2 regions of the Streptomyces sp. NPDC058683 genome follow, and region 1 is predicted to be linked to the other one. Evidence: predicted binding sites of a transcription regulator. Region 1 holds the regulator's gene; the other holds the start of a gene.

Region 1 (11,072 bases):
GGCGTCCTCGCCTCCCGCGACAACTACGCGGACACCCTGATCGACGAGATCCGTCTGGCCCGCAAGGTCCTGGGCGACGACCCGCGCGAGGTCCGCACGGTGTTCGTGGGCGGGGGCACACCGACGCTGCTGGCCGCCGGTGACCTGGTACGGATGCTGGGCGCGATCCGCGACGAGTTCGGTCTGGCCGCCGACGCGGAGGTCACGACGGAGGCGAACCCGGAGTCCGTCGACCCCGCCTATCTGGCGGCTCTGCGCGAGGGCGGCTTCAACCGGGTCTCCTTCGGCATGCAGAGCGCCCGGCAGCACGTGCTGCGCGTCCTGGACCGCACGCACACCCCGGGGCGCCCCGAGGCGTGTGTCGCGGAGGCCCGCGCGGCCGGCTTCGAGCACGTCAACCTGGATCTGATCTACGGCACGCCGGGCGAGTCCGACGACGACTGGCGGGCCTCGCTGGACGCGGCGCTCGGAGCCGGCCCGGACCACGTGTCGGCGTACGCGCTGATCGTCGAGGAGGGCACGCAGCTGGCCCGCCGGATCCGCCGGGGCGAGGTCCCGATGACCGACGACGACGTCCACGCGGACCGCTATCTGATCGCCGAGGAGATGCTGTCCGCGGCCGGCTTCGACTGGTACGAGGTGTCCAACTGGGCCACCTCGCGGGGAGCCCGCTGCCTGCACAACGAGCTGTACTGGCGGGGCGCCGACTGGTGGGGCGCGGGACCGGGCGCGCACGCCCACGTGGGCGGCGTGCGCTGGTGGAACGTCAAGCATCCGGGGGCGTACGCGGCGGCGCTGGCGTCGGGACGCTCGCCGGGGGCCGGGCGTGAGGTCCTCACCGACGAGGACCGCCGGGTCGAGCGGATCCTGTTGGAGCTGCGGCTGCGGGAGGGGGTGCCGCTGTCGCTGCTGAAGGAGCAGGGGCTGGCGGCCGCGCGGCGGGCGCTGGGGGAGGGGCTGCTGGAGACCGGCCCGTACGAGGACGGCCGGGCCGTGCTGACGCTGCGGGGGCGGTTGCTGGCGGACGCGGTGGTCAGGGACCTGGTGGACTGAAGGGGCCGGGGGGTGCCCGGCTACGGGGCCGTCACGAAGTCGATCAGTTCCTCCACCCGGCCCAGCAGCTCCGGTTCGAGGTCCTTGTAGGAGCCCACCCGGGCCAGGATCGCCTGCCACACCGCGCCCGTGTTGTCCGAGGGCCAGCCGAGGGCCCGGCACACGCCCGTCTTCCAGTCCTGGCCGTGCGGGACGCGCGGCCATGCCTCGATGCCCAGGGCGGCGGGCTTCACCGCCTCCCAGATGTCGATGTACGGGTGGCCGACCACCAGGGCGTGCGCGCTGGTGACCGACTGGGCGATCCGCCACTCCTTCGTGCCGGGGAGCAGGTGGTCCACCAGGACACCGAGGCGCGCGTCCGGGCCCGGTGCGAATTCGGCCACGATCGACGGCAGGTCGTCCACGCCCTCCAGGTACTCCACGACCACGCCCTCGATGCGCAGGTCGTCGCCCCAGACCTTCTCGACCAGTTCCGCGTCGTGGCGGCCCTCGACGTAGATGCGGCCCGCGCGGGCCACGCGCGCGCGTGCGCCGGGCACGGCGACCGAGCCGGAGGCGGTACGGGCGGGGCGTGCGGGGGCGGCCGACGTGGGGCGTACGAGGGTGACCGCCCGGCCCTCCAGGAGGAAGCCCCGCGGCTCCAGCGGGAAGACGCGGTGTTTGCCGAAGCGGTCCTCCAGTGTCACCGTGCCCGCCTCGCAGCGGATCACCGCGCCGCAGAATCCGGTGCCGGGTTCCTCGACGACCAGGCCGGGTTCGGCGGCCACCTCCGGCGCCGGTTTCGGCTTCTTCCACGGCGGGGTCAGGTCGGCGGAGTACTGGCGCATTCGGATGACGATAGGAGAAGCGGCGGCGGCGTGGTCACGACACGCCGAAACGGGCGGCCAGGGCGTCGCGTTGGCGTCGTACGAACTCCGCGTCCACCACCGCTCCGTGACCGGGCACGTACAGGGCGTTCTCGCCGCCGAGGGACAGCAGCCGGTCCAGGGCGGCCGGCCAGTGGGACGGTACGGCGTCGGGGCCGGCCTGGGGGTCGCCGGACTCCTCCACCAGGTCGCCGCAGAACACCACCGCCCGGTCGCCGGGGACGCCGGGGACGAGGACCGCGAGGTCGTGGGAGGTGTGGCCGGGGCCCACGTCGGCCAGCAGGGCCCGGCGGCCGTCGCCGAGGTCGAGGGTCCACTCGCCACAGACCGGACGGCGGGGCAGGGGCAGCGCGTCGGCCGCCTCCTCGGCCTCCGGGGCCGGGAGGCCGTTGCGGATCGCGTCCAGGCGGAGCGCCTCGCGGCCGTGCGCGAAGACGTCCTCGGCGCCCGCCGCCGTGTGCACGTCCGCGCCCGCGAACGCCGGGGTGCCGAAGACGTGGTCGAAGTGGGGGTGGGTGAGCGCGAGATGGGTCACACGGCGTCCGGCCAGCCGCTGCGCCTGCGTACGCAACCGCGCGCCCTCCGCCAGGCTCGACCCGGCGTCCACCATCAGGACCGGGCCCGCCCCGAGGACCAGCCCGGCCGTGCAGTCCCAGCCCGGCAGCCGGCACCGGCCGACCCCCTCGGCCACCCGTTCCCAGCCCAGCTCTTCCCAAGTCACCGTCACACCACGACGCTAACGGCAGAACGCCCCGGGTCCTCACCGACCTTGCCCAGTCGGTACCCGGCGGCCGTACACTGGGCCGGGGACGCTGGCACTCGCGTTCGCAGAGTGCCAGGCGAAAAGGCCCGAAAGGCCGCGGGGACGACTTTCTGGAGGTGTGGCGCCGGATGCTGAGTGAACGCAGGCTTCAGGTATTGCGCGCCATTGTCCAGGATTACGTCGGCACCGAGGAGCCGGTGGGGTCGAAGGCGCTGACCGAGCGGCACAACCTCGGGGTCTCCCCGGCGACCGTGCGCAACGACATGGCCGCCCTGGAGGACGAGGGGTTCATCGCCCAGCCGCACACCAGCGCCGGGCGGATCCCCACCGACAAGGGCTACCGGCTGTTCGTCGACAAGCTGGCCGGCGTCAAGCCGATGAGCGCGCCCGAGCGGCGGGCCATCCAGAACTTCCTCGACGGCGCCGTCGACCTCGACGACGTCGTGGCGCGGACGGTGCGGCTGCTGGCGCAGCTGACGCGGCAGGTCGCGGTCGTGCAGTACCCGTCGCTGACACGGTCCACCGTGCGGCACGTGGAGCTGCTCTCGCTCGCGCCGGCCCGGCTGATGCTGGTGCTGATCACCGACACCGGGCGGGTCGAGCAGCGGATGGTCGACTGCCCGGCGCCCATCGGGGAGACGTCGGTGGCGGATCTGCGGGCGCGGCTCAACAGCCGGGTCGCCGGTCGCCGGTTCTCGGACGTGCCCCGGCTGGTGGAGGATCTGCCGGACGCCTTCGAGGCCGAGGACCGCGGCACCGTCTCGGCGCTGCTCTCCACCCTGCTGGAGACGCTCGTCGAGGAGAACGAGGAGCGGCTGATGATCGGCGGCACCGCCAATCTCACCCGCTTCGGACATGATTTTCCCCTCATGATCCGGCCCGTCCTGGAGGCCCTGGAGGAGCATGTCGTCCTCCTCAAGCTCATGGGCGAGGCGGGGGATTCGGGCATGACCGTACGCATCGGTCACGAGAACGCCTACGAGGGACTCAACTCCACGTCCGTGGTGTCGGTCGGCTACGGTTCGGGCGGCGAGGCAGTCGCCAAGCTCGGCGTGGTCGGACCGACCCGCATGGATTACCCGGGAACGATGGGAGCGGTACGAGCGGTGGCACGGTACGTCGGACAGATCCTGGCGGAGTCGTAAGTGGCCACGGACTACTACGCCGTTCTCGGCGTGCGCCGCGACGCGTCGCAGGAAGAGATCAAGAAGGCCTTCCGTCGGCTCGCGCGCGAGCTGCACCCGGACGTCAACCCGGATCCGAAGACCCAGGAGCGGTTCAAGGAGATCAACGCCGCCTACGAGGTGCTCTCCGACCCGCAGAAGAAGCAGGTCTACGACCTCGGCGGCGATCCGCTCTCGCAGAGCGGCGGCGCGGGCGCGGGCGGCTTCGGGGCCGGTGGCTTCGGGAACTTCTCGGACATCATGGACGCGTTCTTCGGTACCGCGTCGCAGCGCGGTCCGCGCTCGCGGACCCGGCGCGGCCAGGACGCCATGATCCGGATCGAGGTCGAGCTCGACGAGGCGGCCTTCGGCACGACCAAGGACATCCAGGTCGACACGGCGATCGTCTGCAACACCTGCAACGGTGAGGGCGCGGCGCCGGGCACCTCCGCGCAGACGTGTGACATGTGCCGCGGTCGCGGTGAGGTCTCGCAGGTCACCCGGTCCTTCCTGGGCCAGGTCATGACCTCGCGGCCCTGCCCGCAGTGCCAGGGCTTCGGCACGGTCGTGCCGACGCCGTGTCCCGAGTGCGCCGGTGACGGGCGGGTGCGGTCGCGGCGGACGCTGACCGTGAAGATCCCGGCCGGTGTCGACAACGGCACCCGGATCCAGCTCGCCGGCGAGGGCGAGGTCGGGCCCGGCGGTGGTCCCGCCGGTGACCTGTACGTCGAGATCCACGAGCTGCCGCACTCCACGTTCCAGCGGCGCGGCGACGACCTGCACTGCACGGTGACCATCCCGATGACGGCGGCCTCGCTCGGTACGAAGGTGCCGCTGGAGACGCTGGACGGGATGGAGGAGGTCGACATCCGGCCGGGCACGCAGTCCGGGCAGTCGATCCCGCTGCACACCCGTGGCGTCACGCATCTGCGCGGCGGCGGGCGCGGCGATCTCATCGTCCACGTCGAGGTGACGACCCCGACCAAGCTCGACCCCGAGCAGGAGCGGCTGCTGCGCGAGCTGGCGAAGCTGCGCGGCGAGGAACGGCCGACGGGGCAGTTCCAGCCGGGTCAGCAGGGACTCTTCAGCCGGCTGAAGGACGCGTTCAACGGGCGCTGACCCGTCGGCGGGCGCCGGCGGGGCGCCGCGCGGGGGCTGAGGGGCCGCCGTACGGGCGCCGCCCCTCGGCCCGGACATATCTGGCATGTGCCAGAGGGACGGCCCGATTCGGTCTTGTTCGGAGGACGTGACAACATGCCGTCATGTCCTCCGCACTGACCGATCTCCTCCCCCTTCCGATCGTGCAGGCCCCCATGGCGGGCGGGGTCTCCGTGCCGCAGCTCGCCGCCGCCGTGTCCGAGGCGGGCGGGCTGGGGTTCCTGGCCGCCGGGTACAAGACCGCCGACGGGATGTACCAGGAGATCAAGCAGCTGCGCGGGCTGACCGGCCGCCCCTTCGGGGTGAACCTCTTCATGCCGCAGACGGAGTACGCCGAGACCGGCGCCGTGGAGGTCTACGCGCATCAGCTGGCCGGTGAGGCCGCCTGGTACAAGACCGAGCTCGGCGACCCCGACAGCGGCCGGGACGACGGGTACGAGGCCAAGCTGGCCGTGCTGCTCGACAACCCGGTGGCCGCGGCCTCGTTCCACTTCGGCGTCCCCGGCCAGGACGTCCTCGACTCCCTCCGGCGGGCAGGAACCTTCACCCTCGTCACCGCGACCACCGCCGAGGAGGCTGTCGCCGCCGAGCGGGCCGGGGCGGACGCGGTGATCGCACAGGGCGTGGAGGCCGGCGGTCACCAGGGCACCCACCGCGACGTGCAGGAGAACGAGGGCTCCGGGATCGGACTGCTGTCGCTGATCGCCCAGATACGGGAGACGGTGCGGATTCCCGTCGTCGCCGCCGGCGGCATCATGCGCGGCAGCCAGATCGCCGCCGTGCTGGCCGCGGGTGCGAGCGCCGCCCAGCTGGGTACGGCCTTCCTCGCCACCCCCGAGTCCGGCGCCACCGACCTCCACAAGCGGGCGCTGACCGACCCGCTGTTCATCCGGACCGAACTGACCCGGGCGTTCTCCGGGCGGCCCGCCCGGGGCCTGGTCAACCGCTTCATGCGCGAGCACGGCCCGTACGCGCCCGCCGCCTACCCGGAGGTCCACCACCTCACCTCCCCGCTGCGCAAGGCCGCCGCCAAGGCCGGGGACGCGCAGGGCATGGCCCTGTGGGCCGGGCAGGGCCACCGGCTGGCCCGCCCGCTGCCCGCCGGGCAGCTGGTGGAGACCCTCGCGGCGGAACTCGCCGCCGCGTCGACAGCGTTGTCGGCCAAGGGCGAAGGATACGAGGGGTACGAGGGGGAGGGGCGATGACCGCCCCGGTGTTCGTGCTCGACCCGCTCGTGGTGCCCGACCACTTGGGCGGCGAGGTCGTCCTGGACGGCCCCGAGGGACGGCACGCCGTCTCCGTGAAGCGGCTGCAGCCCGGCGAGGACGTCATCCTCACCGACGGGCGCGGACGCTGGGCGGAGGGCGTCGTACGGGCCGCCGAGGGCAAGGACCGGCTGGTGGTGACGGGCCTGGAGAGCGTCTTCGAGGAGCCCGGGCCGAGCCCCCGCATCACCGTCGTCCAGGCCCTCCCCAAGGGCGACCGCGGTGAGGTCGCCGTGGAGACCATGACCGAGGTCGGCGTCGACGCGATCGTGCCCTGGCAGGCCGCCCGCTGCATCACCCAGTGGAAGGGCGACCGGGGCCTGAAGTCCCTCGCGAAGTGGCGGGCCACCGCCCGCGAGGCCGGCAAGCAGTCCCGCCGGGTGCGCTTCCCGGAGATCGCGGACGCGGCGACCACCAAGCAGGTCGCCGCACTGCTCGCCGGAGCCGACCTGGCCGCGGTGCTCCACTCCGACTTCGAGCACGGCAGTGACCCGCTCGCCGCGGCCCGGCTGCCCGCCGAGGGTGAGATCGTGCTGGTCGTCGGGCCCGAAGGGGGCGTCGCCCGGGACGAGCTGGCGCTCTTCGAGGAGGCGGGCGCGAAGGCGTACACCCTGGGGCCTACCGTGATGCGCACATCGACCGCCGGCACCGCGGCCGCGGCCCTGCTGCTGGGCCGCACCGGCCGCTGGTCCTGACCCGTACGACACCACAGGGGGAACGCGCCGTGGAACTCGCCCAAGTCCGGCTCCTGGTCTCCGACTTCGCCGCCTGCTACCGCTTCTACGCCGAGGTGCTCGGGCTGAAGCCGCAGTCGGGGGCGAGCGAGGGACCGTACGAGAAGTTCAGCCCGCACGCCGGGTCGGCGGGGATAGCCCTCCAGGACCGGGCCATGATGGCCGAGGTGCTGGGCGAGCTGGGGGACACCGCGACCGGGCACCGTTCGCTGGTGGTGCTGCGCGTCGACGACCTGGACGCCTACTGCGAGCAGATCGCCGCCCGGGGCGCGGTCCTGGTGCACGGGCCGATGCCGATGACGGAACGCATGCGCGTCGCCCACCTCAAGGACCCGGAGGGCAACCTGGTGGAACTCCAGGAGTGGCTGCTGCTGCGCACCTGAGGAGCCCGTCGGCCGCCAGGGGGACCTCTCCGAACACGTGAGTGGCCGTATGCCCTCTACCGTCACGGAGTCGACGGTGGCAGGCTGCCCTCCATGGGGGCATTGAGGCCGATTTGGCGCCGACCGCGCGTGACGCGCCGGTCGCGCGTGACCAGGGCGGCGGCCGTGGCGGGGCTCGCGGTGGTCGCCGTGGGCGGTGTGGTGGGCTGTCAGCCGACCGACCTGAACTCCGCGACCGTCGCGTACACCACCGACCGGACCGCCACCGCCGAGCTGGAACGGCAGCACGTCGACGTCAGCTGGCTCACCTGCACCGGCAACTACGGCTCGTCGGCCCCGAAGACGCCCTCGGCGTCCGAGACCACCGTCGTCTCCGTGGACTGCCGGGGCAGGACCAAGGACGGCCGGGACATCACCGTCACCGGGCGGGTCACCAAGGCGGTCAGCGGCGCCTGTGTGCGCGGGAACCTCGTCGCGAAGGTGGGCGGCAAGGAGTGGTTCCGGGTGAAGGGCCTCGGCAACTGCGACGCCACGCCCGGACCGGCGTACAGCACCTACCGGCCGCCCACCTACGGGCAGCAGCCGGGCCCCACCGTGACCGTGACGAAGACCGTCTGGTGCCAGAGCGACCCCAAGTGCTCGCCGGTGCAGGGCAAGTGATCGAAATCGGCCACCGTAATCGTGCCGCGATGCATAGGCTGAGCGGGTGACTCAGGGTGCAGCGACAGGACCGCGGTCCTACCTCCGATTTCCCCATGTCCACGGCGACCTGGTCGCCTTCACCGCCGAGGACGACGTGTGGCTCGCGCCCCTGGACGGCGGCCGGGCCTGGCGGGTCAGCGCCGACAACGTCCCCGTGACGCTGCCGCGCATCTCGCCCGACGGGACCACGGTGGCCTGGACCTCCACCCGCGACGGCGCCCCCGAGGTGCACACGGCCCCGGTGGAGGGCGGCAGCAGCGAACGCCTGACGCACTGGGGGAGTTCCCGCACCCAGGTGCGCGGCTGGACCGCCGACGGGCAGGTCCTCGCGATCAGCACCTACGGCCAGTCCAGCCTCCGGCGCAGCTGGGCCCGCACCGTCCCGCTCGACGGCGGGCCGTCCACCGTCCTGCCGTACGGCCCGGTCGGCCATGTCGCCTTCGGGCCGCACACCGTGCTGCTGTCCGCGCCGATGGGCCGGGAGGCGGCCTGGTGGAAGCGGTACCGGGGCGGTACGGCGGGGAAGCTGTGGATCGATCGCGAAGGGTCCGGGGAGTTCGTACGGCTGCACGAGGAGCTGGACGGGAACCTCGAATACCCGGTGTGGGCCGGCGACCGGATCGCCTTCCTCTCCGACCACGAGGGAACGGGCGCGCTCTACTCCTCCCTCGCCGACGGCTCCGACCTGCGCCGGCACACCCCGCATGGGGGCACCTCCCGCTCATGGGGGTCCCCCCGCTCGAGCGAAGCCGAGAGTGGGGGAGAAGCCGAGAGTGGGGGAGGCTTCTACGCCCGGCACGCGGCCGGTGACGGCACCCGGGTCGTCTACGCCTCGGCCGGTGAACTCTGGCTCCTGGACGACCTGGAGGGCGCCGAGCCCCGCCGGCTGGACATCCGGCTCGGCGGGTCCCGGGTGGACCGGCAGCCGCGCCCGGTCAACGCGGCCCGCTGGTTCAGCTCCGCCTCGCCCGACCACACCGCGCGCGGCAGCGCCGTCCTGGTGCGCGGCGGCGTGCACTGGGTGACCCACCGCTCGGGGCCGGCCCGCGCGCTGGCCGCCCAGCCCGGGGTGCGCGCCCGGCTGCCCGTCACCTTCCGTGCGGACACGGAGGAGTGGGTGGTGTGGGTGACGGACGCCGAGGGCGACGACGCCCTGGAGTTCGCCCCCGCCACCGGTCCCGTGCCCGGCTCCACCCCGCGCCGGCTCGCCGCCGGGCAGCTCGGCCGGGTCCTGGACCTCGCCGTCGCCCCCGACGGCGGCCGGGTCGCGGTCGCCGCGCACGACGGACGGCTGCTCCTCGTCGAACGCGAGAGCGGCGAGGTCCGCGAGGTCGACCGCAGCGAGGACGGCGACGTCTCCGGGCTGGCGTTCTCGCCCGACTCCGGCTGGCTGGCCTGGTCCCACCCCGGGGCCGGCGGGCTCACCCAGCTCCGGGTCGCCCACACCACCGACCTCACCGTCACCGAGGCGACCCCGCTGCGCTTCCAGGACTACGACCCCGTCTTCACCCGCGACGGCAAACACCTCGCCTTCCTCTCCACCCGCTCCTTCGACCCGGTCTACGACGAGCACGTCTTCGACCTGGCCTTCGTGGTCGGCGACCGCCCGCACCTGATCACGCTGGCCGCGACCACCCCCTCGCCGTTCGGCCCGCAGCGGCACGGCCGCCCCTTCGAGACCCCCGACAAGGACGAGACCCCGGACGCCGAGGGCACCCCGGCCACCCGGATCGACCTGGAGGGTCTCGCCGACCGGATCGTGCCCTTCCCCGTCGAGGCCGGCCGCTACTCCGGGCTGCGCGCCGCCAAGGACGGCGTCCTGTGGCTGCGCCACCCGGTGCGCGGCGTGCTCGGCGCCTCCCGCGCCCACCCCGAGGACCCCGACCCCAAGACCGAGCTGGAACGCTACGACCTCGCCCAGCAGCGCATCGAGTACCTCGCCTCCGACGCCGACCACTTCGAGGTCAGCGGCGACGGCAAACGCGTCCTGCTGTGGGCCGACGGCAAGCTCAAGGTCGTACCCAGCGACCGTCGTGCCTCGAACGACGACGACAGCGACACCAACATCACCGTGGACCTGTCCCGGGTCCGGCAGACCGTCGAACCGGCCGCCGAGTGGCGGCAGATGTTCGACGAGACCGGCCGCGTCATGCGGGACCAGTTCTGGCGGCCGGACCTCGGCGGCGTCGACTGGAACGGCGTCCTGGACCGCTACCGCCCGCTCGTCGACCACGTCGCCACCCACGACGACCTGGTCGACCTGCTCTGGGAGGTCCAGGGCGAACTCGGCACCTCGCACGCCTACGTCACCCCGAACGGCGGCTACGGCCGCGGCGCCCGCCAGGGCCTGCTCGGCGCCGACATCTCACGGCACCCGGACGGCAGTTGGCGCATCGACCGGATCCTGCCCGCCGAGACCTCCGACCCCGGCGCCCGCTCCCCGCTCGCCGCACCCGGCGTCGCGGTACGCCCCGGCGACGCGATCGTGGCCGTCGCCGGCCGTTCCGTCGACCCGGTGACCGGACCCGGCCCCCTCCTCGTCGGCACCGCCGGCAAGGCCGTCGAGCTGACCGTGTCCCCCGCGGGCGGCGGCGAACTGCGCCACCCCGTCGTCGTCCCGGTCGCGGACGAGGAACCGCTGCGCTACCACGCGTGGGTGGCCGACCGGCGGGCCCATGTGCACGAACTCTCCGGCGGCCGCCTCGGCTACCTCCACGTGCCCGACATGCAGGCACCGGGCTGGGCCCAGATCCACCGCGACCTGAGTGTGGAGATGGCCCGCGAGGGCATCGTCGTGGACGTCCGCGAGAACCGCGGCGGGCACACCTCGCAGCTCGTCGTGGAGAAACTGGCCCGGCGGATCGTCGGCTGGGACCTGCCGCGCGGCATGCGCCCGTTCAGCTACCCGAAGGACGCGCCCCGGGGCCCGGTGGTCGTGGTCGCGAACGAGTTCTCCGGCTCGGACGGGGACATCGTCAACGCGGC
Region 2 (11,072 bases), on a different contig from region 1:
GACCGCTACGACACCTCGGTCAAGGTGGCGAAGACGGTCACGACCAGCCCGACGTACGTCTTCCTGGCCAGCGGCACCGACTACCAGGCGGCCCTCCCGGCGGCCGCCGCGGCCGGCGCCGACGGCACCGGCAGCACCGGCAGCGTGGTCCTGACCAGCGGCAAGTCGCTGACGTCGGCGGTGAAGTCGTACCTCAACAGCCTCAACCCGGCCAAGACCATGGTCATCACGGTCGGGGCCGACGCGAAGTACGCGCTGACCCATGCGTCGTTCTCCAAGTGGCCGTCGACGTACTACTACTACCCGATCACGGGGGCCAACAGCGAGGCCCTCTCGGTGGCCCTCGCCAAGTTCTGGTGGACCACCCCCGGCCAGGCCGCCGTCGCCTACGCCGGCTCCTGGCGGGACGGGGTCTCCGCGGGCTCGGCGATGAACGTCTACGGGCCCGTGCTGTGGACCTCCCGGCCCGCCCTGTCCGACGAGGTCAAGAGCTATCTGCTGCGCGAGTCCGCCGGCACCCAGTCCGTGGTCGCCTTCGGCGACACCGGCTCGGTCACGGCGGGCGCGCTGAACACGGCGGGCTCGTCGATCAGCGCGAGCGGCAACGACTTCGAGTACCGGCCGTACTTCAACGGCGTCGCCTCGGCCGCGCGCACCTTCGCGCTGCGCACGGACGCCGGTGAGCCCGCTTCGGCCGCCACCAAGTCCGGCCGGGCGACCGACCGGAACCCGACGTCGCTCAGGACGGCCCAGCACCAGTAGCCGGCCGCGGGGGGGCGCCGACGAGCATGGTCGGCGCCCCCGCCACCCGGGTCAGGAACACGGTCGCCGCGTTCGGCCCCTGCGGCTTGACCTTCCTGCGCAGCTCCTCCGGCTCCACGGCCGAGCCGCGCTTCTTCACGGTCAGGGTGCCGACCCCGCGCTCCCGCAGCAGCGCCTTCAGCTTCTTCACGTTGAAGGGGAGCCGGTCGGTGATCTCGTACGGCGTCGCCCAGGTGGTGGCGCGCAGTTCGTCGGCCGTGATGTACGCGATCGTCGGGTCGACGAGCCCGCCGTCCAGCTCCTCGGCCACCTCGGCGACCAGATGGGCGCGGATGACGGCGCCGTCGGGCTCGTACAGGTACCGCCCCACGGGACGGACCCGAGGATCGGGCAGGCCCCGGCCGAGCAGCGTGCGCGGGCCGGGCAGCAGGGTGGCGCGGACCGCCCCGGGCGCCGTCCCGAACCACAGCACCGCCTCCTTCACGTCGCCCGCGTCCGAGATCCACTCCGCCTCGGCATCCGCCGGGACCGCCTCGTGCGGGACGCCGGGGGCGATCTTCAGCGCGGCGGTGCGGGCCGCCCCGCGGGCCGCCTCGATCGCCCAGGACAGGGGCGGCGAGTAGGCCTCCGGGTCGAAGATGCGGCCGCGGCCGCCGCGCCGGGCCGGGTCGACGAACACGGCGTCGTAGCCGGCCGTGTCCACCTCCGTGACGTCCGCCTCCCGGACCTCGATCAGGCCGGCCAGCCCCAGCGCGTCGGCGTTCGCCCGCGCCGCGGCCGCCGTCACCGGGTCCCGGTCCACGGCGAGCACCCGGATCCCGGCCCGCGCGAGCGCGATCGCGTCGCCCCCGATCCCGCAGCACAGGTCGGCGACCGAGGTCACCCCGAGCGCCGTCAGCCGCTGGGCCCGGTACGAGGCGACGCTCGCCCGCGTCGACTGCTCGACCCCGTTCGGCGTGAAGAACATGCGGTCCGCGTCCGCCTCCCCGAACTTCGCCGCCGCCCGCTGCCGCAGCCGGGCCTGGGTGAGCGCCGCCGACACCAGTTCGGCGGGGTGCGTGCGGCGCAGCCGGGTGGCCACGGCGAGTTCGTCGGCGGGGGCGGTGCCGCGCACCTCGGCGAGGAGGGCGCGGCCCTCGGGGGAGAGGAGGGGGGCGAGGAGGTCGTTCACCGGGTCATTGTCGGCCAGTCGGTGGATGGTTCGCCTCCGGCGGCGGTGTCGGCGCCGGTTCCGGGGGAGGGCCTGGAAGGATCCGACGCCATGCGAGTAGTCGTACAAAATGACAAAAATGGGTTGAAGGCGGGTATGGCGGGCCTGCTGGCCGCGGCCGCCCTGATGTCCGGCTGCGCGGGGCCGGACACCGGCTCCACCGCCCGTCCCGCCGCCGGCCAGCAGCCGCACCGGGCGGCGCCCGCCCCCGACTCCCACGCCGCCCGGGTCGCCGCCGCCCGGCGCTGGGGCCTGGACGCGGTCCCGCTGCGGCCCCCGGCCCCGCCGAAGATGAAGCCGAGGATCACCGCGCGCGACGGCTTCGAGGTGGACGGGCAGGAGGAGGACGACCTGCCCCCGGTCTTCACCACGATCCCGACCAGGCAGAAGATCGTCTTCCTCACCATCGACGACGGCTGGAACAAGGACCCGCGGTTCCTCCGCATGATGAACGACCTGCGGATCCCCTACACCGCGTTCCTCAGCAACTACCTGGTCAAGGACGACTACGGCTTCTTCCGCACGATGCAGGCCGAGGGCCACACCCTGAACAACCACACCCTGACCCACCCGTATCTGCCGGGCCTGTCCTACGAGGAGCAGAGGGACGAGATCTGCGGCATGCAGGCGATCATGAAGAAGCAGTTCGGCAAGGCGCCGACGGTCTTCCGGCCGCCCTACGGCAACTACAACGGCGACACCCTGCGCGCCGCCAAGTCCTGCGGCATCAAGTACGCGCCGATCTGGGACGAGGAGGTGTTCGTCGACCACTGGGAGTACCGCGAGTGGGACCGCGGCCTGCACCCCGGTGACATCGTGCTCACGCACTTCCGGGGCAAGGACGACTGGGACGGCACGATGATCGACGACATGCGCCGCTTTCTGAACAAGGTCACCCGCGAGGGTTATGCGGTGGCGCGCCTGGAGGACTACCTGTGAGCCGGCCGAGGGCGGCGGCCGCGCTGCTGACCGCCGCCCTCCTCCTGGCGGGCTGCGCGCAGTCCGTCGACCCGATCGAACGGCTGGGCAAGAAGGCGGCCGACCGGGTACGGCCGCACGGCCCGGCCGGCGAACAGCTCTACCGCCACTGGGGCCTGACCGCCCCCCTCCTCCCGGCGCCGCACCCCCCGCTCCACCCGCTCGCCCTCCGCACGGCCCTCCCCCCGGTCGTCGACCACGTCCCCACCACCGACAAGGTCGTCTTCCTCACCTACGACGACGGCGCCGAGAAGGACCCCCGGTTCGTGGACATGGTCCGTGAACTGCGGCTCCCGGTGAGCATGTTCCTCACGGACAGCGTGGTCGGCCCCGGCTACGGCCACTTCGCCCGCCTCCAGGAGGTCGGCGCGAGCGTCCAGAACCACACCCTCGACCACCCGGCCATGCCCGGCCTGCCCTACGCCGGCCAGCGCGCCGAGATCTGCGGCCAGCAGGAGAAACTCAAGTCCCGCTTCGGCATCCGCCCCCGCCTCTTCCGCCCGCCCTACGGCACGTACGACACCACCACCCTGCACGCGGCGGCCGACTGCGGGGTGACGGCGGTGGTCCTGTGGCGCGCGGCGATGACGGCCGACGGGATCGCGTACCGCCGCGGTGAGAAGCAGCTGCGCCCCGGCGACATCGTCCTGGTCGGCCCGGACGAGGCCACGGGCCTGACCCTGCGCGAACGCACCACCCGCCTGCTCCGCCGGGTCCAGGAGAACGGCCTGACGGTGGGGCGGCTGGAGGACTACCTGTAGGACCGGCAGGCGCCGCATCCCGGCCCGTGCGGCGTTCGGTTCCCGGCCCGTCAGGCGTTCGAGTTCCCGGCCCGTGCGGCGTTCGGGGACGAGGCCGAAGGTGAAAGCGGGGGGGCGGGGGCGGCAGCCCCAGGGGCGTTCACCGCGGCCCCGGTCACCGTTTTTTCGGCGCCGCGCCGCAGGTAATTGGCACTCCGCTTGACCGAGTGCTAATCGCGGTCATAGTCTCGGCTCTGGCACTCGGCAGATGAGAGTGCCAACAACGCGACGGGCAGGTCCGGCACCCGCGACGACGGATCCACCTGGTCGCCACCTCAGACAGTTAACCCCGTGAGATCTCCGAAGGGGGAGGTCGGATCGTGACGACCACCAGCTCCAAGGTTGCCATCAAGCCGCTCGAGGACCGCATTGTGGTCCAGCCGCTCGACGCCGAGCAGACCACCGCCTCTGGCCTGGTCATCCCGGACACCGCGAAGGAGAAGCCCCAGGAGGGTGCTGTCCTCGCCGTGGGCCCGGGCCGTTTCGAGAACGGCGAGCGCCTGCCGCTCGACGTCAAGGTCGGCGACGTCGTGCTCTACAGCAAGTACGGCGGCACCGAGGTGAAGTACAACGGCGACGAGTACCTCGTCCTCTCGGCTCGCGACGTGCTCGCGATCATCGAGAAGTAGTCACCTCAAGCACATTCTGCTTTGAGCTGCGCCCCTGGCCCCCGCGACCTTATGAAGCCGGGCGCCGGGGGCGCGGCTCGTTTCACCCACGTTTTCCGAGAGGGCTGAACCGCTCCCATGGCGAAGATCCTGAAGTTCGACGAGGACGCCCGTCGCGCCCTCGAGCGCGGCGTCAACAAGCTTGCCGACACGGTCAAGGTGACGATCGGCCCCAAGGGCCGCAACGTCGTCATCGACAAGAAGTTCGGCGCACCCACCATCACCAACGACGGTGTCACCATCGCCCGCGAGGTCGAGCTCGACGACCCGTACGAGAACCTCGGCGCCCAGCTGGTGAAGGAGGTGGCGACCAAGACCAACGACATCGCGGGTGACGGTACGACCACCGCCACCGTGCTGGCCCAGGCGCTCGTCCGCGAGGGCCTGCGCAACGTCGCCGCCGGTGCCTCCCCGGCCGCCCTGAAGAAGGGCATCGACGCGGCCGTCGCCGCCGTCTCCGAGGAGCTGCTCGCCACCGCGCGCCCGATCGACGACAAGGCCGACATCGCGGCCGTCGCCGGTCTGTCCGCGCAGGACAGCCAGGTCGGCGAGCTCATCGCCGAGGCGATGGACAAGGTCGGCAAGGACGGTGTCATCACCGTCGAGGAGTCCAACACCTTCGGTCTGGAGCTGGACTTCACCGAGGGCATGGCCTTCGACAAGGGCTACCTGTCGCCGTACTTTGTGACGGACCAGGAGCGCATGGAGGCCGTCCTGGAGGACCCCTACATCCTCATCAACCAGGGCAAGGTCTCCTCCATCGCGGACCTGCTCCCGCTGCTCGAGAAGATCATCCAGGGCAACGCCTCCCGCCCGCTGCTGATCATCGCCGAGGACGTCGACGGCGAGGCGCTCTCCACCCTCGTCGTCAACAAGATCCGCGGCACCTTCAACGCGGTCGCGGTCAAGGCCCCCGGCTTCGGCGACCGCCGCAAGGCGATGCTGGAGGACCTGGCGGTCCTCACCGGCGCCACGGTCATCTCCGAGGAGGTCGGCCTCAAGCTCGACCAGGTCGGCCTGGACGTGCTGGGCTCCGCCCGCCGTGTCACGGTCACCAAGGACGACACCACGGTCGTCGACGGTGCCGGTGACTCCGGTGCCGTCACCGGCCGCGTCGCCCAGATCAAGGCCGAGATCGAGAACACGGACTCCGACTGGGACCGCGAGAAGCTCCAGGAGCGCCTCGCGAAGCTGGCCGGCGGCGTGTGCGTGATCAAGGTCGGCGCCGCCACCGAGGTGGAGCTGAAGGAGAAGAAGCACCGTCTGGAGGACGCCATCTCCGCGACCCGCGCCGCGGTCGAGGAGGGCATCGTCTCCGGTGGTGGCTCCGCGCTCGTCCACGCCGCGAAGGTGCTGGAGGGCGGCCTGGGCAAGACCGGCGACGAGGCCACCGGTGTCGCCGTGGTCCGCCGCGCGGTCGTCGAGCCGCTGCGCTGGATCGCCGAGAACGCCGGCCTGGAGGGCTACGTCATCACCTCCAAGGTCGCCGAGCTCGACAAGGGCCAGGGCTTCAACGCCGCCACCGGCGAGTACGGCGACCTGGTCAAGGCCGGCGTCATCGACCCGGTCAAGGTCACCCGCTCCGCCCTGGAGAACGCCGCCTCCATCGCCTCCCTCCTCCTGACGACCGAGACCCTGGTCGTCGAGAAGAAGGAAGAGGAGGAGCCGGCGGCCGCCGGTCACTCCCACGGCCACTCCCACTGAGGCAACGCCCCAGTAACCGAAGAAGCCCCCGTCCCCGGTCGTCCGCCGGGAACGGGGGCTTCGCCCCTCGCGGGTACTTCCTACTGTCGTACTGATTTCGCCCCTCGTCCTGTCTTTTCCGCCCTCGTCCCACCTTTTGGGCACCGGAGCGGTCCTCGCCGGCCACCGCCCGCTTCCCCCCGGGCCTGCGGCGCGACCCAGCCGGCCGTCACGGCCGTCACTGCGGCCCGTACTTGCGCCCCGTCTTCGAGGTGATCCCGCCCAGCAGCCCGCGCGGGGCCACCTTCGCCAGGCCGGTCAGCACCTTGTACCGCGGGTCCGGGATCGACAGCGTCTTGCCGCGCGCGAGGTCGGCGAGCGCCGCCTCGACCAGCTTGTCGGCGTCCAGCCACATCCAGTCCGGGATGTTGTCCGTGCCCATCCCGGCCCGCTGATGGAACTCGGTGCGCACGAAACCGGGCGCCAGCGCCATCAGACGGACGCCGGTCCCCGCCAGATCGCGCGCCGCGCCCTGGGTGAACTGCACCACCCACGCCTTCGACGCGCCGTAGGTGCCCCGGGGCACGAAGGCCGCCACCGAGGCCACGTTGACGACACCGCCGCGCCCGCGCTCCCGCATCGCCTCGGCCGCCGCCGAGGTCAGCCGCAGCACCGCCTCGCAGTGCACCTTGAGCATTCTCAGCTCGTCGGCCATGGAGACGTCCAGATAGCGGCCCTTGTTGCCGAAGCCGGCGTTGTTGATCAGCAGGTCGACCGGGTTCCGGCGGTCGCCGAGGCGGGCGGCGACCGACTCGATGCCGGTGTCCTCGGCGAGGTCGGCGGTGAGCACCTCCGCCTCGATGCCGTGCCGGTCGTGCAGCTCGGTCGCCTGTTCGCGCAGGCGTTGGGTGTCCCGCGCCACCAGGACGAGGTTGTGCCCGTCCGCCGCCAGCCGCCGCGCGAACGCGGCACCGATCCCCGCGGTCGATCCCGTAATCAGAGCCGTTGTCATGGCCCAAGGGTAGTTACCCGGACTGACGGCGTCCGCTGCGCGCACCAGCTCTCCCGATGGGTGAAGCGCTGGTGAACGGCTCGCGGGTGACGGCCGTTCAGTCCTGCTGCGCGGCCACGTACTTCCGGGCCAGTGCCAGCGCCTCCGGGTGCAGCGCCGCGCCCGCCGCGAGGAGCCGGGGCAGCAGCTCCCGCTCGGTGGTGGTCGCACGGAACTCCATCGCCGCCGTCACCCCGTGGGCCGGCCGGTGCACGATCTCGATCGGGTCGCCGGCCCGGATCTCACCCGGTTCGATCACCCGGAGGTAGGCACCGGACGCACCCTTCCGCGTGAACCTCTTCACCCATCCCCGCTCGCCCAGATGGCCCTGAAAAGTACGGCACGGGATGCGCCCGGAGGTGACCTCCAGTACGACCCCGGAGCCGATCCGCCAGCGCTCGCCGATCAGTGCATCCGACACGTTCAGCCCGTTTGTCGTGAGGTTCTCACCGAAACAGCCGTTCGGCAGCGGCCGGCCGAGCTCCTTCTCCCAGGCGTCCAGGTCCTCGCGCGCGTACGCGTACACCGCCTGGTCGTCGCCGCCGTGGTGGCGCAGCTCGCACACCGTGTCCCCGGCCAGTCCGCTGCCCGCGACCCCCTTCGGGCCGGGCGCCTGCACCCGCACCGGGCCGTCCACGGGGCGCTTGTCGATGCCGGTCACGCCGTCCTTCTGGTCCGTGTGGGGCGACGGCGTCGGGATTCCGAGGTTCACCGAGAGAAGCTCCATGGTCCGACGGTACGGGACCGCCCTCAAAGCGTCGACGCATTATGGGGCGTGCTGTCCAAGCCCGCCTTATGCTCGGGGGGTGATAGAGGCCCGTCATCTCCGCGTCCTGCGCGCCGTCGCCACCACCGGTTCCTTCTCGGCGGCGGGGCGCGAACTGGGCTGCACCCAGCCCGCCGTCAGCCAGCAGATGAAGGCCCTGGAGACCTCCGTGGGCACCCCGCTGCTGGTCCGCAACGGCCGCGAGATGCGCCTGACCCAGGCCGGCGAGGCCCTCGTCCGGCACGCCTCCGGGATCCTCGCCGGGCTCACCGCCGCCGAGGAGGAGGTCGCCGCGATCGCCGGCCTGCGCGCCGGCCGGGTTCGCCTGGTCTCCTTCCCGAGCGGCAGCTCCACCCTGGTCCCGACGGCACTGGCCGCCCTGCGCGCGGCCCACCCCGGCACCCGGGTCTCCCTGGAGGAGGCCGAGCCGCCGAAGTCCGTGGAGCTGCTGCGCGCCGGCGACTGCGACATCGCGCTGGCCTTCCGCTACGAGGGTGCGGCGGGCGCCGAGGAGTGGGACGACCTGGTGGTACGGCCGCTGCTGACGGACCGGCTGGTCGGCCTGGTGCCCGAACGGCACCGGCTCGCACACGCGGCGTCGGTCGCCCTCGGGGAACTCGCCGACGAACCCTGGATCGCGGGCTGCCCGCGCTGCCGGGGACAGCTCGTCCAGGCGTGCGAGAGCGCGGGCTTCACGCCCCGCATCGACTTCGCCACCGACGACTACCCGGCCGTGGTCGGCCTGGTCGGCGCCGGTCTGGGCGTCGCGGTGCTGCCCCAGCTGGCGATCGAGTCGGTACGTCCGAGAGGTGCGCGCACGGTGGCGCTGGAACCCGCGGTGGTGCGGGAGATCGTCGCCCTCACCCTGCCCGACCTGGCACAGGTGCCGGCGGTGGCGGCGACGCTGGAACAACTGCGCCGGGCGGCCCGGCGGGCCTGAGAAGGAGGGGGCGACGGGCGGCCCGCTCGGCAGCGGTTTGAAGAAACGTTCTTTCTGATATGCGGGAGGAATCGGCTCTTTCAGGTGTGCGGGAGGGAGTCGCCGCTGGTCGTCGATGCCGACACCAGCCTGTTGCGCGCCCGCCCCATGAGCTCTTCGCGCTCGTCCTCGGTCAGGCCGCCCCAGACGCCGTACGGCTCGCGGACCGCCAGCGCGTGCGCCGCGCACTCCGCGCGGACCGGGCACCTCATGCAGACCTCCTTGGCCGAGTTCTCACGGGCACTCCGAGCCGCCCCGCGCTCGCCCTCGGGATGGAAGAAGAGCGAGCTGTCGACCCCACGGCAGGCAGCCAGGAGCTGCCAGTCCCACAGGTCCGCGTTCGGTCCGGGAAGGCGGGAGAAATCTGCCATTACGTGACCCCTTGTAGCCGTTCTGGGCGGATACGGTGCCAACGACCGTACATCTCCGGTCTAGAGAGATGAAAATATGACTCATTGCGAATCTAGCCCCAGACACCGTGAAACGGGAAGAAAAAGGTCTAAATGGGGCATTGGATGTGATGAAAAGTTGAGGGTCTGACGTCCATGTCTGCACCGTGTCCGCCCCCTCACGTAGAGTGCCGAATACGGCACGCAGCCCCGTAACTCTTTCGAGTGACCGTCGTTGAGAGTGCGGAGGCGGTTGAAACAACAAGCGCTCGGGCAGGCGTCCGAGACGGTCGACCGCACAGGTGACGATTCCGTACCAGCCTGGAGGCTCAAGGTGACGCGCATCAGCTGCGGAGGGCGGTCATGACATCCGTCCTCGTCTGCGACGACTCCCCGCTTGCCCGAGAGGCGCTGCGCCGCGCGGTGGCGACCGTGCCCGGCGTCGAGCGCGTGACCACGGCGGCCAACGGCGAGGAAGTCCTCCGCCGCTGGGGCGCCGACCGCTCCGACCTGATCCTGATGGACGTGCGCATGCCCGGGCTGGGCGGTGTCGAGACCGTGCGCCGGCTGCTGTCGGCCGACCCGGGCGCGCGCATCATCATGCTCACGGTCGCCGAGGACCTGGACGGGGTGGCCCTGGCCGTCGCCGCCGGCGCCCGCGGCTACCTGCACAAGGACGCCTCGCGCGCGGAACTGCGCGCGACCGTCACCCAGGCGCTCGCCGACCCCACCTGGCGGCTGGCGCCCCGCCGTCTCCGCTCGGCCGAGATGGGCGCCGCGCCCACGCTCACCGCGCGTGAGATCCAGGTCCTGGAGGGCATGAGCCACGGCCGCTCCAACGCCGAGATCGGCCGCGAGCTGTTCCTCTCCGAGGACACCGTGAAGACCCATGCCCGGCGCCTGTTCAAGAAACTCGGCGCCTCCGACCGCGCCCACGCGGTGGCCCTCGGCTTCCGCTGGGGACTGGTCCGTTAGCAGGGCGGTGAGCTGCGCCGCAGCGGGACCGCGGACCGACCGGACGCCCCCGCCTACCCCATGGTGGGCGGGGTTCGCAAGGCGGATCGCCGGAGGCCCGCTGCTCGTTTCGGCGCCGATGCCGCATCCTTGAGGTGTGGAGTCTCTCGGGGACGAGTCGTTCGAGCGGAAGGGGAGGGCGCAAGGGATGAGTTCCGGCGCACCTGCTCATAACGCTTCGGTGCACAACGACGGACGCGGTGCCACACCGCCGACGGCCGCAGGGCACGATGGACCGATGCGCGACGACGAGGCGGTCACCGCCATAGGGACGATCGGCGCTCTCGTCCATCGCGCCGTCGACGGGGACGAGCAGGCCACGCACGACCTGCTCGCCCATGTCCACCCACTCGCGCTGCGCTACTGCCGTACGCGCCTGTCCCGCCTCCCGGGCGACGCCCGCCACTTCGTGGAGGACCTGGCCCAGGAGGTCTGCGTCGCGGTTCTCCTCGCGCTGCCCCGCTACCGCGACACCGGCCGCCCCTTCGAGGCCTTCGTCTTCGCCATCGCCTCCCACAAGGTCGCCGACCTCCAGCGGGCCGCGATGCGCCATCCGGGCTCCACGGCCGTCCCCTCCGACGAGATGCCGGAACGCCCCGACGACTCCCTCGGCCCCGAGGAGCGGGCGCTGCTCAGCAGCGACGCCGAATGGGCCAAGAAACTCCTGGCCAACCTCCCCGAGAACCAGCGCGAGCTCCTTCTCCTGCGCATCGCGGTGGGCCTCACCGCCGAGGAGACGGGTCAGATGTTGGGAATGTCACCGGGCGCGGTC

What was found. Region 1 encodes HrcA, which represses chaperone genes, less so after heat shock. Its sites were predicted from a motif close to TTNGCACTCNGNNNNNCNGAGTGCNAA; they were not measured.
Region 2: a site for HrcA is predicted at 3,898-3,924, ahead of groES (co-chaperone GroES). Genes of this name have one in related genera too.

The regions. Positions count from the first base shown of each region.
Region 1 is NZ_JBHXSK010000003.1:343,768-354,839, reverse strand. It holds gene hemW (radical SAM family heme chaperone HemW) at 1-1,053, shown strand, start outside; gene ACFWXC_RS05370 (DUF3097 domain-containing protein) at 1,074-1,880, opposite strand; gene ACFWXC_RS05365 (MBL fold metallo-hydrolase) at 1,915-2,646, opposite strand; gene hrcA (heat-inducible transcriptional repressor HrcA) at 2,811-3,827, shown strand; gene dnaJ (molecular chaperone DnaJ) at 3,828-4,964, shown strand; gene ACFWXC_RS05350 (nitronate monooxygenase) at 5,108-6,208, shown strand; gene ACFWXC_RS05345 (16S rRNA (uracil(1498)-N(3))-methyltransferase) at 6,205-6,963, shown strand; gene ACFWXC_RS05340 (VOC family protein) at 6,993-7,385, shown strand; gene ACFWXC_RS05335 (hypothetical protein) at 7,551-8,045, shown strand; gene ACFWXC_RS05330 (S41 family peptidase) at 8,092-11,072, shown strand, end outside.
Region 2 is NZ_JBHXSK010000018.1:95,704-106,775, forward strand. It holds gene ACFWXC_RS21260 (cell wall-binding repeat-containing protein) at 1-762, shown strand, start outside; gene ACFWXC_RS21265 (methyltransferase domain-containing protein) at 740-1,933, opposite strand; gene ACFWXC_RS21270 (polysaccharide deacetylase family protein) at 2,024-2,911, shown strand; gene ACFWXC_RS21275 (polysaccharide deacetylase family protein) at 2,908-3,711, shown strand; gene groES (co-chaperone GroES) at 4,071-4,379, shown strand; gene groL (chaperonin GroEL) at 4,497-6,122, shown strand; gene ACFWXC_RS21290 (SDR family NAD(P)-dependent oxidoreductase) at 6,340-7,113, opposite strand; gene ACFWXC_RS21295 (MOSC domain-containing protein) at 7,211-7,879, opposite strand; gene ACFWXC_RS21300 (LysR family transcriptional regulator) at 7,959-8,858, shown strand; gene ACFWXC_RS21305 (WhiB family transcriptional regulator) at 8,939-9,268, opposite strand; gene ACFWXC_RS21310 (response regulator transcription factor) at 9,650-10,261, shown strand; gene ACFWXC_RS21315 (sigma-70 family RNA polymerase sigma factor) at 10,539-11,072, shown strand, end outside.